One region of the Dechloromonas sp. ZS-1 genome, then DNA from elsewhere that is predicted to be linked to it. Evidence: riboswitches for the same ligand, from Rfam matches in the RefSeq annotation. Region 1 holds a riboswitch; each other region holds the start of a gene.
What was found. Region 1 has a riboswitch for cobalamin ahead of bluB (5,6-dimethylbenzimidazole synthase). Riboswitches for the same ligand answer to the same signal wherever they lie in the genome.

Region 1 (6,005 bases):
GGGTTAGGATGACGGCCGACTTGATTTCGTGCATGCGCCCGCTGTTGACCGCCGGGATCCCTTCCCAGCCCGGCCGGGCGGCCACGCGTTCCGGCCGGAAGTGCTTGCCGCACCACGAGCCGATGATGACATCCGGTGCGGCCGCGATGACGTCTTCCGGGGTGGGGCGGCGATCCTTGGCGAGCGGCGAGCGGGCTTGCTCGGCAAAGACATCTTCGCCGCCGGCAATCTCGATCAGCTCGGAGGCCCAGCGGATGCCGGAAATCAGCGGCTCGTCCCATTCCTCGAAATAGACACGGGGGCGGCGGCCGGTGCGGGCAATGCGGGCAGCGGCCTGGGCGCGGGTGGCCTCGATCTGTGCTTCCAGTTCAGCCACCAGGGCGCAGGCCTTGGCTTCGGCGCCGACCAGGCGGCCCACGGTCTCGATCATGGCCAGGATGTCCTCGACGCTGCGCATGTTGAGTGCGTAGACCGGCACGCCAGCTTTGATCAGGTCGCGCGAAATCTCGCTTTGCAGGTCCGAGAAGGTGAGGACCAGATCGGGCTCGACCGCGAGAATCTTGTCGATATCGCCGGTCGTGAAGGCGAAGACCTTGGGTTTTTCCTTGCGCGCTTCGGGCGGACGGACGGTATAGCCGGAGATGCCGACAATGCGGTCCTGTTCGCCCAGGGCGTAGAGGACTTCGACGGTTTCGGTGGTCAGGCAGACGATGCGTTGGGGCAGACGGGACATGGCGGCTTATTTTTGTGGACGACGGCTGCGTGCGACATCGAGATGGGCGCAGAGTTTCTCGGCGCCATCGAGAATGCGTGGCGTGTGGCGCTGCATGATGTCCGGGTTGATGTGGAACAGGTTGCCCCGTTTGACGGCGGTCATGCGCGTCCATTTGTCCCAGTCGGATAGCCATTCCGGTCGGGCATCGCCCATGCCGGTGGCGATGATGGCTTCCGGATCGGTTTCCAGCACGGCTTCGACGCTGACTGTCGGCGCCATCTGCTTGAGTTGCCCGAAGACATTGTCGCCGCCGCACAGACGGATGGCATCGCTGATGATCTGCGGGCCGCCCACCGTCATCAGCGGGGTTTTCCAGATCTGGTAGAAGACCCGCACCTTGGGTTTGTGGGCGTTGGCGGCGCGCAGGCTCTCCAGGCGCTTGCGGAACGTGTCGGCGGCCTGCTGGGCGATACGCTCGCTGCCGGCGAGCTGCCCCAGTTTTTCGAGCTGGCTCGCCACTTCTTCCATGCGGTTCGGTTGGGAGACGTGGACCGTCAGCCCCAGGGCTTTCAGCTTTTCGATCTGCGGCATGTTGTTGCCGCTTTGCCAGGCCAGGACGAGATCGGGCTTGAGCGCGGCGACGGCCTCCAGATCAACGCGGGAATAGCCGCCGACACGCGGCACCTTCTTCGCTTCCGGCGGATAGTCGCTGTAATCGACGGTGCCGACCAGGCGCTCCCCGCCGCCGGCCGCATAGAGGCTTTCCGCGATGTGCGGCGCGAGGGCAACGATGCGCCGGGCCGGTTCCTTGAGGCGCACGGTGGCGCCGGTATCGTCCTTGATCACAACCTCGGCACGGGCGGAGATACTGGATAGGAGGGCGACGGTCAACGTCGCCAGCAGGGGCAATTTCATGTCGGGCTCCAGGCGGAGAGGGCCTCGGTCAGGCGTTGCCAGCCGGCTTCGTTGGCAGGCAGGCCAAAGCGCAAGAGCGGTGATTGGTCGAAACGGCGGGTCAGGATGCCGTGTTGGGCCAGATGTTCGTGCAAGGCCGCGGGGTCGTTCAGGGTCAGCGTGGCAAACAGGGGCGTCGCCTTGACCTCGCCCAAGGGGGCGAGCAGGGTCTGCAGTCGGGCGCCTTCAGCACACAGGCGCGGGCGCATGGCGGCTTGCCAGTCGGTGTCGAGCAGGGCCAGGCGGGCGGCGGCACGGGCCGGGCCGGAGACCGTCCACGGGCCCATCGCCGCCTGCATGCGTTCGCGCAGGGCGGCTGGGCCGAAGAAAAAGCCGACGCGCAGGCCGGCCAGGCCGAAGAATTTGCCGAGCGAACGCAGCACGATCAGATTCGGGGCCGCGTCGGTGCCGGCCAGCGCGGTGATGCTGTCTTCCGGCGTGGCATCGATGAAGGCCTCGTCGACGATCAGCCAGCCGCCCCGCTTGTGGAGTTGTGCGGCGGCATCGAGGACGACCGCCTGCGGATGCCGGTCGGCGCTGGGATTGTTCGGGTTGCAGCACAGCACATAGGGGGTGGCGGCGGTGAGGGCGCGCGGCAAGAGGGCATTCTGCAGAAAGCGCACCTTGTGGCCGGCGCGCTGCCAGGCGTGCGGGTGTTCGGCGTAGAGCGGTGCGATGCAGGCCACGGCGGCGCGGGGCAGGAGCGCGGGCAGCCACTGGATGGCGGCCTGCGAGCCGGCCACGACCAGACTGTTGGGATTGCCGTAATAGGCCGCGGCGGCGGCTTCCAGGCCATCATCGTCTTCCGGCAGGCGTTGCCAGACTTCGGGGGGCAGCGGCGGGACGGGCCAGCCATGCGGATTGATCCCGGTCGACAGGTCGATCCAGTCGGCCAGCGGACGGTGGTAACGGGCAGCGGCGGCGCGCAGGCGCCCTCCGTGTTCAAGCATGCAGCACCTCGGAGAGCAGGGCGATCAGGGCAAAGGTGGCGAGCCAGAGCCAGAGGCTGTGGCGGATCAGGCGGATGGCACGGGCCAGGTCACCGGCGACGGGGGCTGGGCCGGCGCCGAGCGGCGGGCGGATTTCTTCCTGGCCGTGATAGATGGCGGCCCCCCCCAGTTGCACGCCCAGGCTGCCCGCGCCGGCCGCCATGACCGGGCCGGCATTGGGGCTTTCCCAGACACCGGCCTGGGTGCGCCAGCAGCGCAAGGCGAGGCGGGTCTGGCCGAGCAGGGCATAGGTCAAGGCCGTGAGGCGGGCGGGGAGCCAGTTGAGCAGATCGTCGAAGCGGGCGGCAAAGCGGCCGAACAGGTTGTAGCGTTCGGTACGGTAGCCCCACATCGCATCCAGGGTGTTGGCGAGGCGGAAGAGCAGGGCGCCCGGCCCGCCCAGCAAGGCGAACCAGAACAGGGTGCCGAAGATGGCATCGTTGCCGTTTTCCAGCACCGATTCCATGCCGGCCTTGGCGACGCCGGAGGCATCGAGTTGGGCGGTGTCGCGCGAGACCATCCAGCCGACGCGCTGGCGGGCCTGTTCGAGGTCGCCGCTGGCCAGGGGGCGGGCGACGGCCTCGGCATGTTCGCCCAGGCTTTGCGCGCCGAGGGCGAAGTAAAGCAGGCCGATGTCCAGCAGCAGCCGTCCGGGTGGCGACAGGGTGTCATGCAGCCAGTAGGCAGCGCCGACCCAGGGCAGCACGCCAAGGCTCCAGGCGAGGATGCCCAGGCTGATCCGGCGCTGGTTGAGGCGGCGCTCGAGCGCCCCGGCCAGATTGCCAAAGCCGACCAGCGGATGCCAGCGCTGCGGCTCACCCAACAGGCGGTCGATGAGCACGGCGGTCAGTGCCGCCAGCGGGAGCGCCCAGGCGCCGGTCAACAGGTCGGTCATGCCGGAAATTCGCCGCGATCCTGAATGCCGGCCTGCATTTCGGCCAGACGGGTGGTCAGCGGATCGGCCTGGCCTGCATCGCCGGCGCCCCACTGGTCGTAATAGAGGAGATCGGTGATCGGCAGGCGGGGCAGCCAGCCGGCGGTTTCCAGCTCGGGCTTGTCCTTGAAATGGCTGACATAGCCGATGCACAGATAGGCGATCGGCACGATGTGCTCGGGGATGCCCAGCGCCGCCTGCAGCGCCGATTCGTGGAAGATGCTCACCCAGCCGACGCCCAGCCCTTCGGCGCGGGCGGCGAGCCAGAGGTTTTGCACGGCACAGACGCTGGAATACAGGTCCATGGTCGGCATGTGCGTGCGCCCCAGGACGAGGGGGCCGGTGCGCGTGCGGTCGCAGGTGATGCAGAGGTTGATCGGCGCATCCAGGATGCCTTGCAGTTTCAGCTGGCTGTAAAGTGTCCGCTTGTCATCCGGGAACATCCTGGCCGCTTCGTCGTTGGCCGTGCGAAATGCGTCATGTACCCGTTGCTTCACCTGCGGTGAGCGGACCACCAGAAAATTCCAGGGCTGCATGAAGCCGACCGAGGGCGCGTGATGCGCCGCCATCAGAATGCGGCTGAAAACCTCGTCGGGCACGGCGGTGGGCTGAAATTGCGCGCGCACATCGCGACGGCTGAAAATGGCGTGGTAGACCGCTGCCCGTTCGGCATCGGTAAAGGCGTGCGCGCTGGGCGCATTCGGGTTTTCCATGGATTCCCCTTCTGGAAACGCGGCGGCTTTCGTCCACAAAGCCGGTCAATCCGTCTCCTGGCCGGTCTTCTGACTCGGATTCGCCCGTTGCCGCGCCTTCCCGGTCGCTGACCAGTGGCCTGATGCGGCAAACGTCCTCCTCACAGCGTTGGGCACGTGGCGGAATCGCACCGCCTTCCCGATTCTCCTGCCCCGTTTGGGGGCGGGCACCCGGAGACACCTGCCCGAATGAGATCGGGCGGGGGCGATGGTGCCATAATTATGGGCTTTTGACATCCGGGCCAATCATGAAACGCGCTTCCCTGATGGTGCAAGGCACCACTTCCGATGCCGGCAAGTCCACGCTGGTTGCGGCGATGTGCCGTGTTTTGAAGCGTCGGGGCGTGCGCGTGGCGCCGTTCAAGCCGCAGAACATGGCGCTCAATTCGGCGGTCACCGTCGATGGCGGGGAAATCGGTCGCGCCCAGGCCTTGCAGGCGCTGGCCTGCGGCCTGGCCCCGCATACCGATTTCAATCCGGTGCTGCTCAAGCCGACCACCGACAAAAAGGCGCAGGTGATCATTCACGGCAAGGTGGCGGCCGACCTCAATGCCCGCGACTATCAGGACTACAAGCCACGCGCCATGCAGGCCGTTTTGGCCTCCTGGGACCGGTTGACCGGCGCCTACGACTGCGTGCTCGTCGAAGGCGCCGGTTCCCCGGCCGAGATCAATCTGCGGGCACGCGACATCGCCAACATGGGGTTTGCCGAGGCGGTCGATTGTCCGGTCATTCTCGTCGCCGACATCGACCGGGGCGGCGTCTTCGCCCATCTGGTCGGCACGCTCGATCTCCTGTCCGCATCGGAACAGGCGCGGGTGGTCGGTTTCGTCATCAACCGTTTTCGCGGCGACATCAGCCTCCTGCAATCCGGGCTGGATTGGCTGGAAGCACGGACCGGCAAGCCGGTGCTCGGGGTGTTGCCCTACCTGCACGGCCTGATGCTCGATGCCGAGGATGCGATTGCGACGGCGACGGTCGACGGCAAAAAAGCGGCCAAATTGAAAGTCGTGGCGCCGGCCTATCCGCGCACCTCGAACCACAACGATCTCGATCCGCTGCGCCTGCATCCGGAAGTCGATTTCCGCTGGATCGGCCCCGGCGAGGCGCCGCCTGCCGCCGATCTCATCGTCCTGCCCGGTTCCAAGGCCGTGCGCGCCGATCTGGACTGGCTGCGCGCCCAGGGCTGGGACAAGGCGATCACCCGCCATCTGCGCTACGGCGGCAAGGTGATCGGCATCTGCGGCGGTTATCAGATGCTCGGTCAGGCCATTCACGATCCGCTGGGCCTGGAAGGCGGCGGCGGCTCGACGCGTGGTCTGGCCGTGCTCGATGTCGAGACGACGCTGGAGCCCGAAAAGCAGCTGCGCAATGTGAGCGGTCACCTGAATCTGCCCGGTTCGCCGCCGATGGCCGGCTATGAGATTCACCTGGGCGTGACGCGGGGCAATGGTTTGGCCCAGCCATCCGTCTGGCTGGCGGGCGACCGTCCGGATGGGGTGATCTCGGATGATGGCCAGGTGCTTGGCACCTATTGTCATGGGGTATTCGACACACCGGAAGCGCTCAGTGCCCTGCTGCACTGGGCCGGTGCCGAAGCGGTCGAGGATGTGGATTTCGCGGCGCGGCGCGAGGCCGATCTGGATCGTCTGGCCGATGCC
Region 2 (6,005 bases), 330 kb from region 1:
TCGATGATGGCGAAGGAGTCGTGTTCGATGGCGCGACCGGCTTCGGTCAGCTGTTCGGTCACCGTATTGGCGGCAGTGGTCAGGGACATGGCGAAACTCCGGAATCAGGCGTGTTGGTGGGCGCAGCCGGCGTGATGGGCATGGCCGTGCGCGTGGGGGTGTTCAGGGGCGTGGACATGACCGCAACCGCCGGTGGCGGTATGGCTGTGGTCGTGCAGGTGCTCGTCTTCGGCCAGTTCGCGGTATTTGCAGCCGTCGCATTCGAGCATCGCGCCTTCGCCCTGATCACCGCGGGCACGGCTGTCGAGCAGGGCGAAAATGCCCGGATCGAAACCGAAATGCGTCCCGAGCGCGAAGGACACCTGCGGGTATTGCTGCTGCAGGCGGGCCACCTGTTCCAGGATGCGCTCGATGAGCACCCCGGTGAACAGATAGACCGGCACGATGGCGATCTGCATCATGCCCAGCCGGACCTGGCGCTGCACGACGGTTTCAAGGCGCGGCCAGGTAACGCCGGTGAAGGCGAGGTCGACCAGCTCATGGTCGTTCTCTTCAAACATCCAGCGCGCCATCTTGGCCAGTTCGCCATTCGCCCCGGCATCCGAGGAACCGCGCCCGAGCAGGACGACGCCGGTGGTCATCGGGTCCGGCATGGCCAGTTGCTTCATCAGGCGGTCGAGTTGCCCCTGCAGCACGGCAAACACTTCGCGCCCCATGCCGAGGTGACGGGTGACGATGAACTCGACGCCGGGATGGCGTTCACGCGCTTCGCTCAGCGCATGCGGCAATTCCATCTTGACGTGCCCGGCGGCATTCAGGATGAAGGGGATCGCGATGACTTTCTTCGCACCCTTGGCGGCGCGATCCAGCCCTTCATCGAGGAACACCTCGGCATGTTCGATGAAGCAGACCTCGATGCGCCAATCCGGGTGCTGTTCGCGCCATTGCGCCGCGAAGTTGATGGTTTCCTTGTTGCCTTCGCGGCCGCGAGAACCGTGGCCGACGAGGAGGAGGGTAGTGTCGTGCATGGCATTCCTCTGCATTGAATTCAGTCCGCCACGTGGGCAGAGATCGGATCGGCGCTGCTCGCCTTCCGGAAGCGGTGGCCGAAAGTCGGGTCGTAGAGCTTGGAGCGGATCAGATCGGGCCAATCGGCGGCGCCCAGGGTCGGGCTGGCGACGATCATGGCCTGGCTGGCGATCTTCTCGTCCTGGCACTTGCGTTTGATGTCCCTGATCGTGCCGCGCACGATCTTTTCTTCGCCCGGCCAGCTGGCCTTCTGCACGACCAGGATCGGCGCGTCTTCCGGCCAGCCGGCCGCGAGCAGGGCGTCCTGAACCTTGTGCAGCAAGGTGATCGAGAGGTAGATGCAGAGCGTGGTCTTGTGCGCGGCGAGGGCTTCGAGTTCTTCGCCCGGCGGCATCGGCGTGCGTCCGGCCACGCGGGTCAGGATCACCGTCTGGGTGACTTCCGGCAGGGTCAGGGTTTCGCCGGCGGCGGCCATCGAGGCCATCGCCGACGAGACGCCGGGCACGACACCCCATTCAATGCCGGCGGCAGTCAGCGGGCGGGTCATTTCGATCAGCGCGCCGTAGAGGCCGGGGTCGCCCGTCTGCAGGCGGACGACGGTCTGGTGTTGGCCGGCGGCGGCGATCAGCCAGTCGGTCATCTCCTCCAGGGTCATATCCTTGGAGTCGCGGATCGCGCAGCCCTCGGGCGTGAATAGGGTGGCGGCCTGATCGACCAGCGAGCCGGCGAAGAGCACCGCCCCCGCCTGTTCGAGCAGCGTGCGGCCTTTGACGGTGATCAGGTCGGGATCACCGGGGCCGGCGCCGACAAACCAGATTTTTCCGGGCATTTCAGGGGTTCTCCTGCGGTCGACCGTCGCCGGTGGCCCGATTTGATGGGCCGGACGACGGAGAAAGGTGAGTGATCAGGGCATCCAGGCTGCGCAGCGGCGGGACGGCGATGCCCCGTGCGGACAAGGCGGTTTCCAGGCGCAAGACCCCGGGCAAGGGCTGACCTGCCGCCTGCAAGCGGGCGGTGTGCGCGGGCAGCGCGCTGGCCGGAAAGGAGGCAATGCAGCGCCCTGCCGCCAGCACGTGCAGGGCATCGGCCCAGGCGTAGGCGAAATCGATATCGTGCGTCGCCAGGACAATGCTGACGCCGGCTGCCGACAGGCGCTCAAGCAAGGCCTGCATCTCGGCCTGCATGGCGGGGTCCAGCCCGGCCATCGGCTCATCGAGCAGCAACAGGTCGGGCTGCATGGCGAGGACACCGGCAATGCAGACGCGCTTTTTCTGGCCGAAGCTGAGCTGATTCACCGGCGCGCCGGCCAAGGCGCTCAGGCCGACCACGGCCAGCGCCGCGTGTACGCGGGCCTCCACCGTGGGCGCATCGAGCCCGAGGTTGAGCGGCCCGAAGGAAACATCCTCGGCGATCGTCGCCCCGAACAACTGATTGTCGGGATTCTGAAAGACCAGCCCTACCCGCCGGCGCAAGGCGTGCAAACCGGCGCGGCTGTAATCGAGCGGCACCCCGTCGAGCATCAGGCGTCCGGCCTCTGGACGCAGCAACCCGGCTGCATGCAGCAGCAGCGTGGTCTTGCCCGAGCCGTTGGCGCCGAGCAGGGCATTGCGGCTGCCGGCCTCGAAGTGCAGCGAACAGTCGGCCAGACCGGCCGTCTGGTCGCCATAACGGAAATGGACGGATTCGAAGGCGAGCACCGGCATCCTCAAGCACCCCATCCGATCATGACCACCAGCGCCAAACTGGCAGCGAAGGCCAACAGACGGTCGCGCCTTGCCGTCGGATACACCGGCAACAGGAAACGCAGCCGCCCCTCGCCCAGGCGCATTGCAGCGGCCCGCTCCAGCGCCTGGGCCCGCAGCCAGACCTGTACCGCCAGACTGGCCGTGATGAGTTGCAGCCCGCGCCAGCGGGCCCGCAACGAAACGCCGCCCAGGCGCGCCTGCTGGGCTGTCCGCACCGCCCGCCATGCGGCGGCAAAGACGAACAGCATGCGGTAACACAGGACCATCAGATCGAGTAGGCTGGCCGGCACCCGCAGGCGACGCAGCATGCCCAGCAGATCCGGCAACGGGGTACTGAGCACCAGAAACAGCAAGGCGGCAAGCGCAGCCAGCGCCCGCGCGCCCAGTTCGGCCAGGCGCAGACCGCCCTCGGGGAGCCAGATCAGATGCAGGGCGCCCATGGCGTCCGTCTGTACCGAAACCAGCAAGGTCAAGCTCGACAGCAGCAGAAAGGCCAGACCCGGTGCGGCAACGCGCCCGTAGGCCCGCCAGGGCGTCCCCGCCCCCCAGACGCTCAACAGGCTCAACACGCCCGCCACGCTCAGTACCCGCAGCGGCGCCGTGCCGGCAAACGCCAAACCGCCGGCAGTCAGGGCGAAACCGGCCTTGGCAAACGGGCAGACCGTTCGCCACGGACTGCGCTGGGCGAGGGCTTCAATCCACATGCGGGCTCTCCTGCGTCGTATCCCGCCCGACGGATTTGGCTCCGGCGGGATGGTCGACCGTCGGACACACCGCGGCCGAGGGGACCGAGGCCGCCTTGCGGAATTCCGCCCGCGCCGTGGCGCGGCCCAGCCAATAGCCGAGCAGGCCTGCACCGAGCGCGGCCTGCAAGGCAAACAGCAAGGACTCGATTTCACTGCCGGGCGGGGTAAAGAGCGGCTTGGCCCAGGGCTGGTAGTCCGGCGCCAAGCGGCTGATCTCGGCCTGGGCCTGCTGGTCGCTCCCCTGGAAGGCGGCCTCGCCCGGCTCGATCACCCAGAGCGGCAACGCACCGAGCAGCAGGACCGCCCCCCCGAGCAGGAAACTGCGTACGCACCCGATCATGGCTTGGCCTCCGCCAAGCCCCGCCAGAGCGGCAGGTTGCGCAATTCATCCGCATTGAGGCGGCGCAGGGTATTGACCACGAGCACGGTGAGCAGGCCTTCGCTCAAGGCAAGCGGAATCTGGGTCAGGGCAAAAATGGTCACGAACTTGGCAAACGCGGCCGTCACGCCGCCCAGCGGGTCGGGAAAGGCCAGCGCCAGCTGCCCGGCCGTCGTCACATAGGTCGCCAGATTTCCCAGGCTGGCGGCCACAAACACCGCGCCGCTGAACGGCACGCCCACCCCGCGCGCAGCGCGGAAAAGCACATGGCAGACGAGCGGCCCGACCACGGCCAGTGAAAACAGGTTGGCACCCAGGGTCGTCAATCCGCCATGCGCCAGCAACAGGGCCTGGAAGAGCAGGACCACAAGGCCGACCGGCACCATGGCCAGCGGACCGAAAAGCAGGGTACCCAGACCGACGCCGGTCGGATGCGAAGACGAGCCGGTCAGCGAGGGCAGCTTGAGGGCGGAGAGGACAAAGGCAAAGGCTGCCGCCACGCCGAGCAGCATGCGGCGCTCCGGCGCTGCCTGCAAAGTGCGGCGCAGGGCGTACAGTCCCCCGGCCACGAACGGGCTGGCCGCGATGGTCCACGCCAGCGCGTGCGGGGCCGGCAGGAACCCTTCCATGATGTGCATGCGACCTCCCTCGACGTGTGCGCAAATGCCAACGCACTATGACAAGAGGGAGAGAGGAGGAAGCGCAGACACAAAGCCCCTGAACAGGACGGCAGCCGGCGACAGTCCACCGCCCACACCCCGGGGCACAGTGCAACTCAATTCGTCGGGCCGGTCTTCTGGCTTACCCTCATCCTTCTCCGCCCCTTCCCGTGCCCTTGGCACAGTGGTTCGATGCGGAGTCGTCAGGCTTACAGCAGCGGGGGCTGCGCCGGACTGCCTGCTTGCGCAGGGTCACCGGCTTCCCGTTTCACCCAACCGTCAAAAAACAGTCAGGCACCCGAAGTGGGCCGGAGTATAAACGGGAAATATGGCGTTTGGGAACTGCAAAAAATTGGGGGGGACGCGTCAGCCCTGCTTGCCGGCCAGCCGACGGAAAAAGCCGCGACGCGACACGGGCGCCGCCGGCTCGGCGGGCGGCACAGGCGTTGAAGCGGGCGGGCCAGCCGTCTCTGGCACGCCCAGCGGCAGGCTCGACAGGACCGAGCGCATCGCATCCAGCGCCGCCTGACGGGCGGTCACATGATCCGGAATCGAACTCACCGGCGCGATCAGGGGGCAGTACTGATAGGGGCCGATCTCCGGGTCATCGTCTGCGATGAACTGCAGGGTGCCACAGGGCAGATTGAGGTAACGACGCTCGCCGGCCGGAATATCGCCCCACAGCGGCCCGCCGCCGGAAAGCAGGAGCAGGTTGAGAAACCAGGGGGTAATGACCACGCCCAGCCAGTCGCCGTCGTGCCGCACGAAACCGACGGCCTCGACCTGCAGTGCCGGATTGACGAAGGGCAGGTCGTGCATCCGCGTCGTCCAGATCTGCTGGTAATGCGCCTCGAGAAAAGCGCTCGGGTCTGTCTCGCGGGCTTCCGCAGGGCGGATGGGGGGCGGTTGCAGGGCGGGTTGGCGAAGGCGTTCAGTCATGCGCGCGGTCGAGATCGTGGAAATGCCGGTTCGGGTCGAACTCGCCATCGAGCGTTTCGGCCAGGGCCGCCAGCGCATCCTCGATCAGCCCCCGCTCGGCATCGCCGACCACATCCTTGGCCAGCCCCAGCGAGGTCAGGACCCAGGTGCCGACGGGCTGCGGGCCGATCAGCATCATGTTGATGCGTTCGCGCCGCCCATGCCGTTCCACCCAGGCGAATTCGCCCGCATTGTCCCCCTCGCCTTCCCATTCGACAACGCATTTCGGCACGGACAGGCACATCAGGCCGCCTCCTGCGCCCGCATCGTCGCCTGGACCCCGAGGCCAGCCAGGGCCGCGAGCGTCATCTCGATGAGCACCGGCAGTTGCGCCGCCACTTCCGGCGAGAGGGCCATGCCGAGGCCCATCGAGATCGGCTGCATGCCGACGATGATGGTCGTCCCCGGCGCCTTGCCGGTCAGTTCCAGACTGGCCAGCACGTCGGACAAACCGACCTGATGCGGCGAG
Region 3 (6,005 bases), on a different contig from region 1:
TTTTGTGCACCAGGCCCTGCTCGATCAGGAAATCGAGGGCGCGGTACACCGTCGGCGGCGTCGCATTGCTGCGCAGCGTCTTGATGCGGGCCAGCAGGTCATAGGCCTTGAGGCCGTTGTCGTGTTCGAGCAGCAGGGCCAGCACGTCGCGCCGGATGGGCGTGAGCTGGACGCCCTGATCCTTGCAGCGCAAGGCGGCACGCGCCAGGTAGTCGGCGCCGGTCTGGGCGCAGGAGGCTTCGGCAGTCATGGGCGTCATTGTAGAGGGGCGGGCTTGGTGATTACAAATGATATGTTATAACATTGCATCTTTCACCACGCATCGATCACCATGGCTTCGAACGACCGCCGCATTCCCGTGACCCTGCTGACCGGTTTTCTCGGGGCAGGCAAGACCACGCTGCTCAATCACCTGCTCAGCCAGCCGGAGATGGCGCGCACGGCGGTACTCATCAATGAATTCGGCAGCGTGGCGGTCGACCATCATCTGGTGAGCAAAATCGACGAAAACATGGTCCTGCTCGACTCCGGCTGCATCTGCTGCACCGTGCGCAGCGACCTGACGCGTAGCCTGACCGAGCTGTTCATGAAGAGTCTGCGCCGCGAACTGCCGCCGATCGAGCGTGTGATCATCGAAACCACCGGCCTGGCCGATCCGGCGCCGGTGATCTTCACGCTGATGGAAGACTTTTTCGTGGCCGACCGTTTCCGCACCGATGGCGTGGTCACCGTGGTCGACAGCACGCACGCCCTGGAACAACTGGCACGCCAGCCGGAGCCGGTCAAGCAGGTGGCCATGGCCGACCGCCTGCTGCTCAGCAAATGCGACCTGGCCAGCCCGGAACAACTTGAAGCGGTGAGCAGCACCTTGCGCCGCCTCAACCCCTCCGCCCCCCAGATCTATGTGCGGCGCGGCGAAGTCGCCCTCGCCTCACTGACCGACTGCGGCTTGTACGACCCTGGCAACAAGACAGCCGATGTCGCCAACTGGCTGGCCGAAGAAAAAGTCCGAGAAGAACGCCGCCAGGCCAACGGACATCATCACCACCACCACGATGTCGACCGCCACGATGCGCACGTCTACAGCTTTGCCCTGACCTTCGATCAGCCCTTGCAATGGGTCTTCTTTGCCGATGCCGTCCGCACCCTGCTCGACACCGTGGGCGAACGCATCCTGCGGATCAAGGGCCTGCTGAACATCGAAGGCGACCCCAAGCCGCGCGTCATCCAGTGCGTCCAGCAGGTCATGTACCCCTACGCCATGCTTGATGCCTGGCCGAGCGATGCGCCCTACAACGACCGAAAGAGCCGCCTCGTTTTCATCGTGCGTGACGTGCCGCAAGGCATGATCGAACAGGCTTTCGAGATGTTCTGCGGCGTCCGCGACAGCGGCGCACCGGCTGATCCGTGCTGATCCGCAAACGCTTCAAGTTCGAGCATGCCCATATCGTGCGCGGCTGCAGCACGCGGCGCTGCTCGCACTCGATCCACGGCCACTCGTACAAGCTCGACCTGCTGCTCGAAGCCGACACGCTGGACCACGGCCAGATGGTCTATGACTTCGGCCTCCTGAAGCAGGGGCCGAACTGGCTGATCGATGCCTTCGACCATGCCATCAGCGTCTGGGCCGGTGACGATCCGGCCTATCTGGCGGCCGCGCAGCAGTTTTCCGAGCGCTGGCTGATCCTGCCCGTTTCACCGAGTGCCGAGCAGTTCGCGCGCGTCTTCTTCGTACTTATCGACCATGTGCTGCAGCATACGCCGCACCGCAATGGCGAAGGCGCGGTGCGTCTCAACTCGGTCATCGTGCATGAAACCGAAACCGGCTACGCCCAGTGTTTCCGGGCGGATGCGGTCAACCCGGCCATGGGCCTGATTTTGCCGGCGGACGTGCAGTTCTCGCCCGCCCTCCGCGCCGACTGGCCCGCACCGCAGGCCAGTCCGGCCGCCGCCCTGCTCCACCGCCTCTTCCCCGCCCCGGCACAGCGTGCGGCTTGAGCATGGGTTGCCCATCCCGGCGGCAAAACGTATGATGCCGCCGCAGTTGTCCTTCCTGCACGGGGGGACAACGCAGTACGCCATCCAGACAGAACCGGATACCTTCCGGGTGGCGACTCAGGGTATCCACACTGCATCAGGTGCCTGTTTTGGTGACAAAACGGGTGAAACGGGAATGAGGTGCGCGCCCCCTTGGGGTTGCAATGCCTCGGCTGCCCCCGCAACGGTAAGCCAGTGCGGCTGCATCACGGTGAATCGACGATTCACCTGCCACTGCGACATGACGTGGCGTCCGGACGGACGCGCGCGGATGACGTGGGAAGGCGATGCGGCAAGACTGGCAAGCCCGGAGACCGGCCTGCTGCATTCGTGCTGTCCGAGCCATCGGTACAGCGTATGCAATGGATCGTCTGCGGGGATGCGGAGGATGACAGCGATGCGTCGACCACAGGTCGTCGCCGATCATCTTTGCGCGTGCAGACGGTCCTTTTGAGGAAAGACCATGTTGCACACTCTGCCCTACCCCTTGTTCACACCCAACCGCCTGGCGGCCGCCGTCGCCCTGGCCACGAGCCTGCCGGTTTTTGCCCAAACCACGCTGTCGACCGTCGAGGTCAGCGCTCATCGCAACGCCGCCAGCCTGCATCTCGATCAGGCCACGCCGACCGGCAGCCGCACGGGCATCACGGCGCGCGAACTGCCGGCCGCAGTCAGCACGGTCGATGCCCTGCAAATGCAGGAGCGCGGCGACTTCCAGATCCGCGAGGGGATCACCCGCGCCACCGGGATCACCGACATCGGCTCCGGCGGGACGGGGGGCTTGTCCTTCTCCGCACGCGGCTACACCGGCACCAACTCGGTCGGCATTGCCGAAGACGGCATCCGGATCCAGACCGGTGCCGGCACGCAAAACTATCCGGGCAGCGCCTGGGGCTATGAGCGCGTCGAAGTGCTGCATGGCCCGGCCTCGGTGGTCTTTGGCAGCGGTACGGTGGGGGCAACGATCAACGCCATCCGCAAGGAACCGAGCCGGACCGCCAGCCAGGAAGCCATGGCCGCCGTCGGCACCGATGGCGTCAAGCGCCTCGGGGTCGGCGCCACCGGCGGGCTGGGCGAGATTGCCAGCTACCGGATCGACGCCTACGGCACCGATATCGATGGTTACCGCGACCTCGGCCAATCCCGGGAAGCCAAGCTGATGAGCCGGCTGCGCCTGCAGCCGAGCAGCGATCTGCGCGTGGACCTGACGGCCGATTACAGCGTCAATCGCCCGGAACGCTACTGGGGCACGCCGCATGACAACGGCCGCATCCTGCCGGAACTGCGCCGCGAGAACTACAACGCCGACGACGCCGTGATCCGCTACGCCGACACGCGTCTGCGCGCCCGCGTCGAATGGCAGGTCAATGATCGCCTGAGCCTGAGCAACGAGCTGTATCACCTCGAATCCAAGCGCCGCTGGATGAACATCGAAAGCTATACGCTGAATACCGCCGCCCATCGCGTCGACCGTAGCGATTACCTGCACATCCAGCATGAGCTCGCGCAGACCGGCAACCGCCTTGAGGCCAGCCTGAAGCACGGCAGCCATCGCGCCGTGCTGGGCTGGGAGGCGGCCCGGGTAAGTTTCCGGCACATCAACAACGCCCCCTATGGCGGCAGTTCCAGCGTGAGCATCCAGAATCCGGCACATGGTCAGTGGTTCAGCCCGGATGCCACCCTGGCCAAATTCGACACCGCCAGCACCCTGCACGGCTTTTATGCCGAAGATGCCTGGCAGTTCGACGAACGCTGGCTGCTGCTGGCCGGCTTCCGTCATGACCGCGCCAATATCTATCGCGACGAACTGGTTTCGGGCACCGACTTTGGCCGCAGCCTGACCGGCAATGCCTGGCGTCTCGGCCTGACCCACTTCCTGACCCGCGATACCAGCGTGTACGCCCAGTACGCCACCGGCCACGATCCGGTGACCTCGATGATTTCGCTCAATCTGGCCAATGCGGACTTCAAGCTGACCCGCGGCAAGCTGGTCGAAGTCGGCCTCAAACAGAAGCTGGGCAACGGCCTGGGTGAGTGGAGCGCTGCCTTCTACCGCATCGACAAGGACGACATCGTCACCCGCGACCCGAACAACTCGGCCCTCTCCATCCAGGGTGGCAGCCAGTATTCGCAAGGAATCGAGCTCGCCGCCGCACTCACGCCTTCGCCAAACTGGCGCTTTGAAGGCAACGTCACGCGTCTGCAGGCGGAATACACGCACCTCATCGAGCGCGTGAGCGGCGTCGGCGTCTCGCGCGCCGGCAACACGCCGGCCAACGTGCCGACCTTTGTCGCCAACCTCTGGGGCCACTACCGCCTGGGTGCAATGCAAACCTCGCTCGGCCTGCGCCATGTCGGCAAGAACTACGCCGACAACGCCAACAGCCTGCAACTTGGCGCCTACACGGTGGCTGATGCGAGCATCGCCTGGCAGGTCGATGGCAAGACGACGCTGCGCCTGCTCGGCCGCAACCTGGCCGACAAGCTCTACGCCACGCGAACCTACAACAACCAGATGATCCTGGGCGAAGCCCGCCGCTTCGAGCTGGTGGCCGAGATGAAGTTCTAAGATGGCCAAGGGGACTTACCTGCGCCTGTTGCACCTCAGCCACCGCTGGCTGGGCATCGGACTCTGCCTGATGGTGCTGCTCTGGTTCATCTCGGGCCTGGTCATGCTGTTTGTGGCCCGACCGCAACTCGATGATGCCGAGCGTCTGGCCGGCCTGCCGCCACTGGCTGCGGACAGCGTGCGGGTATCCCCGGCGACCGCCTGGCAGGCCCTGGGCCTGTCCGGTGCGCCCCAGGCCATCCGCCTGACGGCGGCCGGCGGTACGCCGGCCTACCGTTTTCTGGCAGAAAAACGCTGGTGGCAAGTGGATGCGCGCGATGGCCGGATCGCACCGGAAGCAGATGCGCTTCTGGCGAGCCGTGTCGTCCTGCCCCATGCCGGCCCAACCGGCATTGCCACGGTGAGCACGCTCACCCAGGACCAATGGACCCTCTATCGCCGCTTTGATGCACTACGCCCCTTCTGGCTGGTCCAGCTGCGTGATGGCCGCGCCTACTACGTCTCGGCCCGCACGGGTGAGGTAGCGCTCGACACGGCGCCCGGCGAACGTGCCTGGAACTGGCTGGGCAGCGTGGTCCACTGGCTCTACATCACGCCCTTGCGTGCCAACACGCCGCTCTGGCGCAACGTCGTGCTCTGGGGCAGCGGGGCCGCCCTGCTCCTCGCCTTCAGTGGTCTCTGGCTGGGCCTGCAACGCTTGCGGCTGCGCCGTCGTTACCGCAACGAGCGCTGCACGCCCTACCGGCATGGCTGGAAACGCTGGCACCACCTGCTCGGTCTGAGCGGCGGCCTGATCCTGCTGACCTGGCTGTTCAGCGGCTGGCTGTCGATGGCCCCTTTCGGCCTGGGCAGCGCCCCACAGAAGCCGGGCCGCGCCGCCACGCTGGCGATGAGCGGGTTGACCGATGTGCCCGCCCCCACGCCGGAGAGCCGCGAGATCGAGTGGCTGATGCTGGGCAAAACGCTGCTCCGGGTGGATCGTCAGATCGAGGACAGCCGGATCCAGCAGATCAATGTGGGGCTGCCCCCCGGGGCGCAGCCCGCGCTGAGCCTGGCCCAGATCACGGATGCGCTGGGCGTACCGCTGGCCTCGGCCAGCTGGCTGGCCAGCCCGGACAGCCGGCATTACCCCCTGCGCCATCACCCACGCAGTTTCCCGGCTGCCCGGGTCGAGTTGGGCGATGCCGCGGGCAGCGTGCTCTACATCGCCCCGCGCAGTGGACGCATTGAAACCGTGAGCAATCAGGACGATCTGGCGTATCGCTGGCTCAACCACGGCCTACACCGTTTTGACCTGCCGGGGCTGGTCGACCGTCCGATGCTGCGCGATGCGCTGATCATCCTACTCTCCCTGCTCGGCATCGGCCTCAGTCTGAGCGGCTGCATCCTCGGCTGGCAC

Region 2: linked by a shared signal. The riboswitch ahead of AACO21_RS00540 (energy-coupling factor ABC transporter permease) and the one ahead of bluB (5,6-dimethylbenzimidazole synthase) in region 1 are both predicted to bind cobalamin.
Region 3: linked by a shared signal. The riboswitch ahead of AACO21_RS04550 (TonB-dependent receptor) and the one ahead of bluB (5,6-dimethylbenzimidazole synthase) in region 1 are both predicted to bind cobalamin.

Annotation. Positions count from the first base shown of each region.
Region 1 covers NZ_JBDIYD010000001.1:432,619-438,623, forward strand. Annotated here, with positions in the region: gene AACO21_RS02150 (cobalamin-binding protein) at 1-733, opposite strand, end outside; gene AACO21_RS02155 (cobalamin-binding protein) at 740-1,630, opposite strand; gene cobD (threonine-phosphate decarboxylase CobD) at 1,627-2,619, opposite strand; gene cbiB (adenosylcobinamide-phosphate synthase CbiB) at 2,612-3,553, opposite strand; gene bluB (5,6-dimethylbenzimidazole synthase) at 3,550-4,305, opposite strand; cobalamin riboswitch at 4,347-4,534, opposite strand; gene AACO21_RS02175 (cobyric acid synthase) at 4,593-6,005, shown strand, end outside.
Region 2 covers NZ_JBDIYD010000001.1:105,178-111,182, forward strand. Annotated here, with positions in the region: gene AACO21_RS00510 (precorrin-8X methylmutase) at 1-89, opposite strand, end outside; gene AACO21_RS00515 (sirohydrochlorin chelatase) at 105-1,028, opposite strand; gene cobM (precorrin-4 C(11)-methyltransferase) at 1,049-1,858, opposite strand; gene AACO21_RS00525 (ABC transporter ATP-binding protein) at 1,860-2,732, opposite strand; gene AACO21_RS00530 (CbiQ family ECF transporter T component) at 2,735-3,478, opposite strand; gene AACO21_RS00535 (energy-coupling factor ABC transporter substrate-binding protein) at 3,468-3,860, opposite strand; gene AACO21_RS00540 (energy-coupling factor ABC transporter permease) at 3,857-4,537, opposite strand; cobalamin riboswitch at 4,668-4,875, opposite strand; gene hybE ([NiFe]-hydrogenase assembly chaperone HybE) at 4,925-5,497, opposite strand; gene AACO21_RS00550 (HypC/HybG/HupF family hydrogenase formation chaperone) at 5,490-5,780, opposite strand; gene AACO21_RS00555 (HyaD/HybD family hydrogenase maturation endopeptidase) at 5,780-6,005, opposite strand, start outside.
Region 3 covers NZ_JBDIYD010000002.1:362,109-368,113, forward strand. Annotated here, with positions in the region: gene AACO21_RS04535 (Fur family transcriptional regulator) at 1-250, opposite strand, end outside; gene AACO21_RS04540 (GTP-binding protein) at 332-1,414, shown strand; gene AACO21_RS04545 (6-carboxytetrahydropterin synthase) at 1,408-1,998, shown strand; cobalamin riboswitch at 2,120-2,375, shown strand; gene AACO21_RS04550 (TonB-dependent receptor) at 2,501-4,606, shown strand; gene AACO21_RS04555 (PepSY domain-containing protein) at 4,608-6,005, shown strand, end outside.